DNA from 4 places in the Oceanobacillus locisalsi genome. Region 1 is predicted to be linked to each of the others. Evidence: predicted binding sites of a transcription regulator. Region 1 holds the regulator's gene; each other region holds the start of a gene.
What was found. The regulator Rex, encoded in region 1, represses fermentation and respiration genes when NADH is low (regulators of the CRP and FNR family bind a similar motif). The targets are predictions, from matches to a motif close to TTGTGAAATATTTCACAA.

Region 1 (3,198 bases):
GGGTATTGAAAGGTTAAGTCTTTTATTTTTATTACATCATTTCCACTCTGGCGGTTTATTTGGAAGGAAATAGATGCTGAGGATTCATCCCCTGCAGGGCGTTCGAGGCGATCCATTTTTTCAAGTTTTTTCCGTTTGCTTTGTGCCCGTTTGGTCGTAGAAGCGCGTGCTATATTTCGCTGGATAAAGTCTTCCATACGTTTGATTTCCGTCTGTTGTTTTTCAAATTCTTTTTTCTTCTGCTCATACTCAAACGCTTTTTGATCTAAATAGTTGCTGTAGGTTCCATGGAATTTTTTAGAATGATGTCTGGAAATCTCATAGACAATCGATACCGTTTTGTCTAAAAAGTAACGGTCATGGGAAACGATAACGATGGAGCCCGGATAATTGACTAAATAACCTTCCAGCCAGGTAAGGGTATCAATATCCAGATGGTTGGTCGGCTCATCAAGAATCAGCAATTGCGGTTTTTGCAACAGGAGCTTTCCAAGAGCCAGTCTTGTTTTTTGCCCGCCGCTTAAATCGGTAATTAACGTATCGAAGTCAAAATCCCCAAAGGATAGTCCAGTGAGTACAGATTTTATTTCTGCTTGATACGTATATCCGCCGCTTGTTTCGTAATCATTTTGCAGCTTATCATATTTCTCGAGCAGCTGTTGGTAAGCTGCGTCGTCCATACCAGAAGAATCCGCCATCTGTGCTTCCATTTCCCGCAATTTATTTTCCATCGATATAAGCGGGGAAAATACATCCAACATCTCTTTCCAAATGGTTTTTCCAGACTCTAACATCATATGTTGGGAGAGATACCCGAATGTTAAATCTTTCGGTTTGAATATTTCACCATCATCGAAAGGCATTTCACCTGCCATTATTTTAAGTAATGTTGACTTACCGGATCCATTCCGGCCGACAATTGCAATTCGTTCATTTTCTTTAATTTCCATTTTTATATTAGAAAGAATCTCTTCTGCTCCAAAAGATTTCGAGATTCCATTTAATTGCATTAAAATCATCATTGCCATCCTTTCTAAGTTAGAAAAAAGCCTGAGCCAGCAGGCTGCAGCATTATCTGCTTACCGGCTTTCTTATTCACTCATCCTGTTCAAGGAAATCATACCTTATATAAGTGTAACGTATTGCAATAGAAGCGACAATAAAATTAGCTAAAGTTCGCCACGTTGGCAGTATTTCTGTTAAAATTGTATAGTAAAGAGTATGTGATTAATTAAACGTGAATATGAAAATGAAAAGGGTTCAATGATACATTTTCCTATACTTAGAATCTGAAGAGAGGCCGTTTCAAATGGAACAAAATAAAATTCCGCAGGCAACAGCAAAACGGTTGCCTTTATACTACCGATTTCTCAATAATCTATATCAACAAGGGAAGATGCGTGTCTCTTCCAAAGAGTTGAGTGAAGCTGTGAAAGTGGATTCTGCCACCATCCGCAGAGATTTCTCCTATTTTGGAGCCCTTGGGAAAAAAGGATATGGATACAATGTTGAATATTTATTAGGGTTTTTTAAAAGCACGTTGGATCAGCATGAAATCACGAATGTTGCTTTAATTGGGGTTGGAAATCTCGGAACTGCATTTTTACATTATAATTTCTTAAAAAATAACAATATCCGTATTACTATGGCTTTTGATGCAGATGAATCGAAAGCCGGCAAAGAAGCTGGCGGTGTGCCTATTTACCATGTAGATGAATTAGAAGATAAAATAGAGGGAACTGAAGTTGCCATTTTAACAATCCCTGCAGAAGAAGCGGATACTGCTGCAAACAGATTGGTTGATTTAGGAATTAAAGGCATCCTGAATTTCACCCCGGCGCGTATTACCGTTCCAAGCAATATCCGTGTGCATCATATTGATTTAACAGTGGAATTGCAATCACTTGTATACTTTTTAAAGCATTATCCTTTAGAAGCAGAATAAACGGTTTATTTATTGATAAAAAAACTAGCTCCCAAAAAAGCTTTTCTAAAAAAGAAAGCGGAATGAGAGCTAGTTTTTTCTTATTTTTTATTCTTTACTTTAAAGTAGTATCGCAACATACGGAAGCCGGCAAAGAAAGTAAGTGCTGCAATAGCGGCGAACAGGATGGTCACCGTATTCCAGATTGTTTCTCCTTTGCTGAGAACTCCAATATAAATGAATAAAGCACCAAATAAAATATAAAAAATGGCTTTAATTAAATAGGGACGATGCATGTTAACCTCCAAAGAATATAAGTTGTAATTGATCCATCTGCCGTTGAATTTCTTCCGGATCCAATGAAAGCTGAGCTATGACAACAAGTGTGTTCATGCCTGCATGTACAATAATAGGCACAATAATCCGTTTTGTCTGTACGTATAGGAAAGCAAAAACAAATCCCATTGCCATATATACCAATAGATGCAAGAAATCCCAATGAATCACGGCGAATATAATAGCAGAAATAATGGCTGCGAAGAAAAAGTTCATTTTTTTATAAAGGGATCCAAAAATAATCTGCCGGAAAATGATTTCCTCCAATATAGGGGCGAAAATAGCCGGAAGAACAACAAAGATCGGGACAGCCCGGGCCATATTCATGATTCCTTGTGTATTTTCCGATCCAGGATCTATTCCGAAAACTTCCAATTCAATCGTGGCTGCCAGCCCTTGGGCAAGGAGGGCTAAAATAATACCCAAAACAGACCAGCCGATAATTGCGCCGGGGCCTGCTGCATCACGATGAGCCTGGGTTTGCATTTCCGGTTTTAACAGCCAAAGCACAATAACAATACCAGCAGCAAAACTGAATACAGACCAATAAATACTGGCCAGCGCAAGATCGGTATTAAATACAAATGCGAGCAGCGGGGCTGCAAGAAAAACCGAGAATTGCATAATGATGTATGTAAGTATGACATAAATATATCTTCGGGTCATAAAAACGCTCCTTCTAGTATAATCATCATAAAGTATATTCTAACACAACTGCTATTGAAAATTATAATCAGAAGTACAAAGAATCATGCATGAAGCAATAAAAAACCCAATATCTTATTTTAAAAAAATATTACAGCATCCTACTTGCATTTTTTCCAAAAATTAATTATCATAAGAATTGGAGTTAGCACTCGGGTGTGCAGAGTGCTAATAAAAATAAAAAAATGATTTGGGATTAAGGAGGCAATTCTACATGATTAAACCATTAGGAG
Region 2 (3,198 bases), on a different contig from region 1:
TGTTGTTGTACCGCCATACATCCGCGGGACGACAGAGAATGTCCCGTTATTTTGAATATTGCCGTTCATTCGTTCATTGACGAAGCGGGAAGCTTTATCATCTTCGTATTCTTCCGGTCTGATCATTCGCATATAATAATTGAGCGCCGGACGGCAGACATGACAGCCTTCTTCACTTGCAAATCCAAGTACATTACGTACTTCTCTCGGAGATTGCAAACCTTTCTCTCTCATCTCCTGAACTACTTCATCGCGTGTTAAGGTTGTACATCCACACATGCCTGTTTTCACCGCAGCCGGGTCAAAACTGTCTCCCAGCGTATGAGCTAGAATCCCTTCGACAACGCCCTTACATTTCCCGCAGGAAGCACCGGCCTTTGTACAGGTTTTGACTTCTTCAAATGATTTTAAATCCTGTTCCAAGATAGATTGAACAATCGTCCCTTTTGTAACCCCATTACAACCGCAGACTGTCTCATCTGGACTCATCTCAGCAATCATCTCATCTACAGCATCTTCTCCTGCTTTTTGCATCACCGCCGCGCTTGTAAATTCACTGATATCCGTTTCCTTCTTCAGCATACTGAATAGCCGCGTTCCATCTGAAGCATCTCCATAAAGGATCACACCGACTACTTTGTTATCCGAAACAAGCACTTTCTTATACACACCGGAAAACTGATCTTGCACAATAATTGCATCGGTTTTTTCATCCTCTTCCATTTTCCCTCCAGAAAACAGTTCACATCCCGCAACTTTTAACTGTGTAGATAAAATACTGCCACGATACCCTTCCGTTTTCTCGCCTGTTATATATTTCGCAAATGCCACCGCCTGCTCATAAAGCGGTTCAACCAGCCCATAAGTCATCCCGTTATGTTCGGTACATTCACCCACAGCATAAATAGAAGGAACAGAGGTCTGCATGTAATCATTCACAATAATTCCCCGATTAACATCTAAATCAGCCTGTTTTGCTAAATCTATATTCGGACTAATTCCAACTGCCATGACAACCAAATCACATTCTGTAGAAGTACCGTCTGAGAATGTGATGCCTTCCACACGATCTTCCCCGTAAATTTCCGTCGTCATTTTTTCCATTAAAAATTCCATTACCTGCGCTTCTAAATCCTTCTTCAGCATTTTTGCTGCTGACCTATCTAACTGCTGCTCCATCAGCCACGGCATCAAGTGGACCACTTGCACCTGCATCCCCCGATCCATTAAGCCTCTGGCAGCTTCCAAGCCAAGAAGTCCTCCACCGATAACAACTGCTTTCTTATATTTTTTGGAAACGTCCACCATATACTCTGTATCCTGAATATTACGAAAGCCGATAACACCTTCCAGATTCCTCCCCGGCACAGGCAAAATAAAGGCGCTGGAACCTGTAGCGATAATTAATTCATCATAAGAAATCACGCTGTCCTTATCTGTTTTAATGATCTTCTCTTCCGGCAGCATCTCCGTTACTTTTTCACCGGTAAACAACGTAATTTCATTCTCTTCATACCATGGCCAGTCATTTATTTTAATATCACCGACTTCTGTGTCTCCCTGTAAAACATGTGAAAGCATGATCCGATTGTAGTTTGGATAAGGTTCATCCCCTATAATCGTGATATCAAAAGCTTCTTTATCTCTTTTTATAGTTTCCTCTATACACCTGACTCCTGCCATCCCATTTCCAATCATTACGAGCTTTCTTTTCATGATACAACCCTCCGAGTTATTGTGAAATATTTCACATGTTGTGTTAAAAATAATAATGTGAATAACTTCACAATTAGTGTTAAAATATATAGTTACATCTCTTTTTTCCGGAGAAGTAACTACCTTTAATGATAGTGTAGCATACTTCTTTTTTGAATTGTATTGATTTTTTGAACAGTTTGTGTCTGGAATATTTAAAACAAACCAACAAAGAAAATAGTACGCTGTTTTGTAGCAATTTAAAACCGCCAAAAACGTTGCATCCACAGCGTTTTTGGCGGTTTTTGCTGTCAAAGGTGAGATGACATTATTTGATGGTTAATTCATAGCTTTCTGCAATTAAATCCCTGATATCATCTACATCTTTTGTATAATCCAACACAATACTAACCCAATTATTTTTATCCATATGATATGCAGGAAAGATATTCTCATTTTCTCTTAAAGAACCTATAAATTCTTTTCTGGCTTTTACATTTAATACATCAATTTTGTTATCGCCTTTTATTCCTAACTTATCTTCTGTAATATCCATAATTAAGCCAAACCATTTTTTATTATCCTTATGCCTTAAAGCAGCAAAGTTTGAGAATTTCTTCCATGGATAATCCGGGCTAATATCATATTTTTCTTTTACATAATCAAAAATATCTTGTCTGCTTATCATCGATTAACCCTCCTGTCTGCTCATCTATAAATGTACGTTACCTTTTATAAATTAACTTTCCCTTTAAAGAGTAGTATCAAACTCTTTAAATCAAGCATACATCCATTTTTAAAAACATGGAACGATGGTGATGCTGTAAAGAAAAGGAAAGTTGATAAACGAGCCAAGAAGGGTATGTGACCGTGCTGATGGAAATCACAAGAAAAATATTCAAATAATTTCTCACCATTGCGGGAGTTTTTTAATAATGTCTCTCTTGATTTGTTTAATATATTGATAGATTGGTCATACTGCTATATAAAATGAAAAATAGGTTTAATAACTTGGAGGGATTGAAAATGGAAGCATTTGATATCTATACAGATGGAGTACACCATACAGTGGTCGCTAATTCTCAAAAAGAGGCTAATGCATACTTTGCAAAGGTTTCAAATAAAAAGATCATCTATTCGGAGCCTGTGATTGGCCCAGGTATAATTAATTGGTCCATATGCGACACTTCAGATTTTCATAACATTGAAAAATAGAAATTTTATTTGTTAAAGCCCTGCAAATCGTGAGGGCTTATTTTTATGTTTCAACACGCTGTGATTTTAAGTCTCATGTATAACAAATGATGATTGCTAAAAATGACGGACCTCTATCATTTAACACTGCTAGTTCCGATTCTGTTCCTTTATCAAAATGTAAGGAGTCAATACCTATAACATCTCGGGTCTTTTTCAGAAACCTATGCCTTGCTTACATCGCAGTCCACCATATAAAACAAACACTAAAAATAGGATGTTCGTTATCTCTCCGCACGAACGTCACTA
Region 3 (3,198 bases), on a different contig from region 1:
GAGTTCTTTATATATTTCCCCATTTTTTCGCTTGTTTCGAATTTCTCCTTGCCAGAAGCCTTTATTGTTAATGGAATTCCACATATCTTCATAAAATCCTTGATTATGTTCTCCGGAGCTAATCTTTTTAGGTGTATGCCCAACGATTTCTTCTTGGGAATAGCCGGTAATTCTTGTGAAAGCAGGGTTAACGTGTTGGATGACTTTATTTTTATTGGTTATCATCATCCCTTCAGCAACGCCTTCAATAATTTTCCCTTCTGTATTTACACGGTCTTGATAGTACATAAATATCACAATAACAAAGCTGACTATAGCGAACTCAGACATTAACATAAATGCAATCGCATGGTGGCCGGTGATATTCGCAACTCCTGTTAATAGTAATGGCGGGAAGAATCCGCCCAGTCCGCCCATGGCAGAAACAATACCATTTACAATACCTGCTTGGTTGGAAAAATATAATGGAACTAATTTAAAGACAGTACCATTTCCAATTCCTACTGTTACGGCAACGGCTAATGCGCCGACTGTATACCATTCGATCCCTGGTGAAAAGGATAATAAGATACCTGAGAATGCTACGCCGATAAATACAAACATTAAGATGATAAAGGCATTGAATTTATCCGCCAATAAACCGCCAATTGGTCTTAATCCTGTCGCAAGCACAATAAAGATAGCTGTTCGAATGCCGGAATCTACCGGTTCTAATCCAAAGTTATCTACTAAAAAACTTGGGAGGAACATGGTAAACGCAACAAAAGCTCCGAATGTAATGAAATAGAATAAGCTTAAAAACCATAAGGTAGTATTTTTATAGACGCCTTTGATTTGTTCTGCCATCGATTTCTTCGCTTTTTCTTCTTTACGGTCACCCAAGATAAATACAAATGCGGCAAATAAAAGTAAGATAATCAGGAAGATGCGTATCGTTCCTTGCCATCCAATTGCTTGTGCGATAACTGGAGCACCAAAGGTTGTAATAGCTGTACCAGCGTTACCAACACCGTAGACACCATTAATAAATCCGTGTTTTTCTTTCGGATAATATTTCGGAAGCGATGTAACACCGATAGAGAATACGGCTCCGCCTAACCCCAAAAGGAACCCGCCGATGACTAAATCCATAAAAGAGTCTGCAATGCTCAAGTAGAAAACAGGAAATAGTAAAATCAGAAAGCTGATCAGAAAAATCATTCTTGCGCCAAAGCGGTCTGCATAAAAACCGATTGGAATACGCAGCAACGATCCTAAAATAACAGGAATCGCTGTAACGATAGACGCTTGCCCGCCTGTTAATGGAATATCCATTGTAATGTATGGCATGAGGGATGAAATCAATACCCACACCATAAAGCCGATCACGAGATTTGAAGTTTGTAAGGTTAATTGTAATCCAGGTTTTTTCATGTTTGATCTCCTTCCAATATGAAGTCATTCTTTCGCTTACACGGTAACAAGTGTAAGAAAGCAATCATTGTAAGAACGTTCGACGAAGCTTTTTTTGCATCATTTAGGAACGTCGAATCCAGCATCCCCTTTTTCTGATGAAAGAGGCGGTGCTTATGTTCTTCATAAAGTGTGCGTTGGTTTATTGATGCGATTACGATGAAAATTTTAATCTTTCTTTAACCTATACGTAGTGAAATAAATCACATAATTTGTGTCATCTTTTTGAAAACAAGCGTTGGTTAAGAGAGGAATCACATCATGCAGGTTTGTTTTTAAATCTTAAGATTTTTTTCCATTAACCGTACCAGTATTTTTTCAATTTCTAATAACAAACCATCTAAATTTGACTAAATTTTGACTTCTGCCGTCCGTGTGATTTTTTTCACAACGAGGTGATATGAGAAATGATTTAATAGGCACCAGATTGATTAGCAATTCCATTAGGAGGGATTTAGATGGCGAAGAAACCATCTCCACTTTGGCAAAGATTGAATTACTTAAAGCCAAAGGAGAAATATTCCAATAATCATAGCCAATTACAAGAAGGAAATCGTGATTGGGAAAATGTTTATAGAAAAAGATGGCAGCATGATAAGGTTATTCGTTCTACCCATGGTGTCAACTGCACTGGATCTTGCAGCTGGAACATCTATGTTAAAGACGGCATTGTAACTTGGGAAGGGCAGGCGCTGGACTATCCGACTACGGGTCCGGATATGCCGGAATTTGAACCGCGTGGTTGTCCCAGAGGCGCAAGTTTCTCCTGGTATCTATACAGCCCTTTACGTGTGAAATACCCTTACGTCAGAAAAAGGTTGCTTGATTTATGGAGAGAAGCATTACAAACACATGATAATCCATTAGAAGCTTGGAAAAGTATTGTAGAAGATAAAGAAAAGTCAACGTCTTATAAACAAGCAAGAGGGAAAGGCGGACTGGCTCGTGCAGACTGGGAAGAGGTAACGAAACTGGTTGCTGCATCCTGTTTGTATACTGCGATGAAATATGGTCCGGATCGAAATGTTGGATTTTCTCCTATTCCTGCCATGTCCATGGTCAGTTATGCATCAGGCAGCCGCTTTATGCACCTTCTTGGCGGTCAGATGTTGAGTTTTTATGACTGGTATGCAGACTTACCGCCAGCATCTCCGCAGATTTGGGGGGATCAGACGGACGTACCAGAAAGTTCGGACTGGTTTAATTCGAGCTACATTATTACCTGGGGTTCGAATGTTCCGTTAACACGTACGCCAGACGCACACTTTTTAGTCGAAGCTAGATATAAGGGGACAAAGGTGATTTCCATCAGTCCAGACTATGCAGAGTCTACGAAGTTTTCGGATGACTGGTTATCTGTCAAACAAGGGACAGACGGTGCCGTGGCTATGGCGATGGGACATGTTATTTTGAATGAGTTTTATGCTCAAAACATGACACCCTATTTTGAAGACTATGCGAAACAATATACTGATTTTCCGTTTTCTGTCCGTTTGAAAAAGGAAAATGGAAAGTTTACAGCGGATCGCTTTTTACATGCGAAAGATCTTGGAATGGAACTGGAGAATAATGAATGGAAACCGGCGATGTATAACAACCGTACGGGTGATTTCTCTATTCCGCATGGCACGATGGGATCGCGCTGGGATGAGCAAGGTAAATGGAATTTAAAATTATTTGATGAAAGAACAAATGAAAAAATTGAGCCGGTATTAAGTTTTCTCGGCAAGGAAGATGACGTTGTGA
Region 4 (3,198 bases), on a different contig from region 1:
CGGTCTGATATCCAACCCATTCCGCAGCTTGTTCTGTGCCGCCGTATTCAGAGAAAGAAGATCTCCTCGGTCCTCCTAAAAGTCCTTGAATATGCATAGCTCCAGACATAATCAGCATCCCGACAGCCCAAATAATCGTTTGGTAAATGCCCAGTTTATGGATTTTGGGTGTCAGCTTTCTGCCGGTTAAATGCGGTATTAACCAATACGCGATTCCAAAGAAAGTAAGAATAACCGTTGTTGCAATAGTTAAGTGAAAGTGGCCTGTAACCCAAATCGTATTGTGAACCAATGTGTTTAATTGGTGTGATGCGTTAATGATACCGCCGGCTCCACCTGGAATAAATGCCAGCATGCCGACAAATGGTGCTACAAACCGGACATCTCTCCAAGGTAATTTTTTAAACCAGTCAAACAATCCCGTTGCACCTTGTTTTCGGCCAGTCGTTTCAAACATGGCAAACATGGAAAATGCAGTCATCAAACTCGGAATAATAACCATAAAGGTTAGTACCACCTGGATAAACTTCCATGTCGGATCAATTCCTGGCTCTGTAAGCTGATGGTGAAAACCGACAGGAATAGAGAAAAATAAGAATAAAACAAAGGATAATCTTGCTAAAGAATCACTAAATATTTTCCCGCCGATAATTTTTGGGATAATTGCATACCATGCCATGTAAGCTGGCAATAACCAGAAATAAACAAGCGGATGGCCAAAATACCAAAATAACGTACGGCTCAACAAAACATTAATCGTTTCTGCATACCCTAAAGACCACGGAATAAATTGAACAAGAACCGCTACAGCAACACCTATGGAACAAATCACCCACATAATCATATTAATCGTCACCATAAATGCTAAAAGCGGGGTTTTTTGTTCAGGATGTGCTTTTTTCCAAGCGTAGACCTGATGCCAATTTACAAAAGCAGCAATCCAGGATCCTACCACGACAAGTGCAAGGCCGATATAGAAGATAGGATGTGCTTTTAAGGGTGCATAAAATGTATAGAGCACATTCGCTTCCCCGAGTAAAATTGCTGTTCCTGTTAAAGCAGTACCAGCCAGCATAATCCAGAAAGACAACCAGCCAAGTTTCCTTTGCTTATCGGACATACCGACTGTCTTACCTAATAAAGAATATTGGAACCCAATAATAAAGAATGTCGTCAGTACCAGCGCCAGAATAACGCCATGTAAAGTAAGTATTTGATAATAGCCGATACCAAGCGGCAATTCAAAATCCCCTGAACGTACAAGTACCTGCAGTAACCCCATTAACCCACCGATAAATAAGGAAATAAATGCTACATACATAAAAGATAGATATAATTTTGCTTCCGGTTTTGTAATACTTAAGGGAGTTACATCAATTTCTTCATTCAACTGCTGTTTCATTGCCAGACTCATCGTCGACCACCTCCACTGTTGCGAACATCATGTGATGCCCGACGCCGCAATATTCATTACATACTAAGGTGAATTCCCCAGTTTGGTTCATTTCTACTTCTAAGCTGCTGATATAACCAGGTTCAACCATCATATTGACATTGGTTCCAGCAATATTAAAACCATGAATCACATCTTGTGTGACTGCTTGGAATAAAACAGTCGATCCTTTCGGAATTTCAATATGAGATACGGGGTTGCCTTCCTCATCATCTCCTAAATCATAGTTGAAGGTACTGGCAACAACATTCACAATATACCTATCCTCATCAACTTGGGTAAGCCCGAGATTTTCTCTTTCAAACGCTTCATTTGCTTCCAGGTTGTCAGGATCAATCGTCGCTCCGTGACTTTGTGGATGCGTTCCTAAATAAAATGCTCCGAATCCGAGTATCAATAGAAATACAACGAGTGATCCGCCGCCGAAGATAAGCCATATCTTCTCATATTTGTGTAAATGCATATGCTTTCTCCTCCTTCTTTAACGCGATAAAAATAATAAAAATACTGCGACCCAGCTGATAATAATAATGACACCTATCGTGATGACGGAAAAAAATGTACCTCTTAAATTAGGTTCAGGTTTTTTCATGTGATTCACCCCTTTTGTAACTTCTTGCCTATAGGTCTATCATATCGGAAAAAAGCCTTGTACACGCCGTCAAATCAAACATTTCACAATTCGTTCAATTTTTCACAAATAGGTTGATTTAATGTTTTTACAAACCTTTTGGTTAGAAAAGTTTATGACTTTTTTACGAACAAATAAATGAAATCATTGACAAAATGAAATGCATGCATAAGGAACAGATAATGGGAGCGGGGGGAAGGGAGTGATAATGATATGTAAATGATCGAAGCGTTTTATTCCATAAAAAAAGCAGAGCTCTATAGAAGAACCCTGCTTTCATTTATAATGGTATTTAATTTTTTACAACATTTGCAGCTTGTGGGCCGCGTTCACCTTCAACAACATCAAAAGAAACGTCTTGTCCTTCTTCTAGTGTCTTGAAACCTTCTTCTTGAATGGCAGAATAGTGTACGAAAATATCATTCCCTTCTTCTAATTGAATAAACCCGTAGCCTTTTTCTGCGTTAAACCATTTTACTACTCCGTTTTCCATGTTAAATTTCCTCCTAAATACTTCCACGTAAAACGCGTGTGATTACAAAGCAGAAGAACGAAATTACGAAAGAAAGGCAGCATCCGATAGAAGACGGGATCATAAGTATCCACTTCTGTCTATCGAAGCTGCCTTTACATTCTAATGATTCCGTACTTTCTTCTTTGCTTGTACCTATATTAGCTTATTTTTTTTTCGCAGTCAAGAAAACCCTGCCATTTTTATAAAATAATAAGAATGTTTTGAATTTATTGCTGTGTCATTGTTAAGATACTACCCATGACAGAAGAGACAACCGTTTATTTTTTCAGAGACATTTTTATAGAGGATGTTCAAAAAGTCCAATAAAAATGACGCGGCGAATTTCTGCGTTGACTAGCAAATTCCAATACTCACGTATTATAAAACATACGCTCCGTTTGGAATTTGCTAGTCGCCTTGAACTTCTTGGTCCTATTTATCGGACTTTTTGAACACACACTTATAGCGAATTCTGTTATAATAGATGTTGTTTAAATAGCGAATGATATAGCTCATATACGTTCTTATCCAAAGAATAGATATACATACAAACATAGGGAGGATTATCAATGCAGGGAGAACAAGGTTATTTAGAATTAT

Region 2: a site for Rex is predicted at 1,736-1,753, ahead of nirB (nitrite reductase large subunit NirB). Genes of this name have one in related genera too.
Region 3: a site for Rex is predicted at 1,644-1,661, ahead of ACFQ19_RS06520 (nitrate/nitrite transporter). Genes of this name have one in related genera too.
Region 4: a site for Rex is predicted at 2,136-2,153, ahead of ACFQ19_RS19255 (cytochrome c oxidase subunit 2A). Genes of this name have one in related genera too.

Annotation. Positions count from the first base shown of each region.
Region 1 covers NZ_JBHTKK010000015.1:89,253-92,450, reverse strand. The annotation lists gene ACFQ19_RS12800 (ABC-F family ATP-binding cassette domain-containing protein) at 1-1,019, opposite strand, end outside; gene ACFQ19_RS12795 (redox-sensing transcriptional repressor Rex) at 1,310-1,945, shown strand; gene ACFQ19_RS12790 (YdiK family protein) at 2,026-2,220, opposite strand; gene ACFQ19_RS12785 (CPBP family intramembrane glutamic endopeptidase) at 2,222-2,926, opposite strand; gene groES (co-chaperone GroES) at 3,180-3,198, shown strand, end outside.
Region 2 covers NZ_JBHTKK010000027.1:31,878-35,075, reverse strand. The annotation lists gene nirB (nitrite reductase large subunit NirB) at 1-1,716, opposite strand, end outside; gene ACFQ19_RS17255 (MmcQ/YjbR family DNA-binding protein) at 2,024-2,383, opposite strand; gene ACFQ19_RS17250 (hypothetical protein) at 2,722-2,910, shown strand; gene ACFQ19_RS17245 (alpha/beta fold hydrolase) at 3,196-3,198, opposite strand, start outside.
Region 3 covers NZ_JBHTKK010000005.1:83,474-86,671, reverse strand. The annotation lists gene ACFQ19_RS06520 (nitrate/nitrite transporter) at 1-1,413, opposite strand, end outside; gene ACFQ19_RS06515 (nitrate reductase subunit alpha) at 1,911-3,198, shown strand, end outside.
Region 4 covers NZ_JBHTKK010000038.1:3,736-6,933, forward strand. The annotation lists gene ACFQ19_RS19245 (b(o/a)3-type cytochrome-c oxidase subunit 1) at 1-1,402, opposite strand, end outside; gene ACFQ19_RS19250 (cytochrome c oxidase subunit II) at 1,383-1,916, opposite strand; gene ACFQ19_RS19255 (cytochrome c oxidase subunit 2A) at 1,935-2,045, opposite strand; gene ACFQ19_RS19260 (cold-shock protein) at 2,377-2,577, opposite strand; gene ACFQ19_RS19265 (thymidylate synthase) at 3,168-3,198, shown strand, end outside.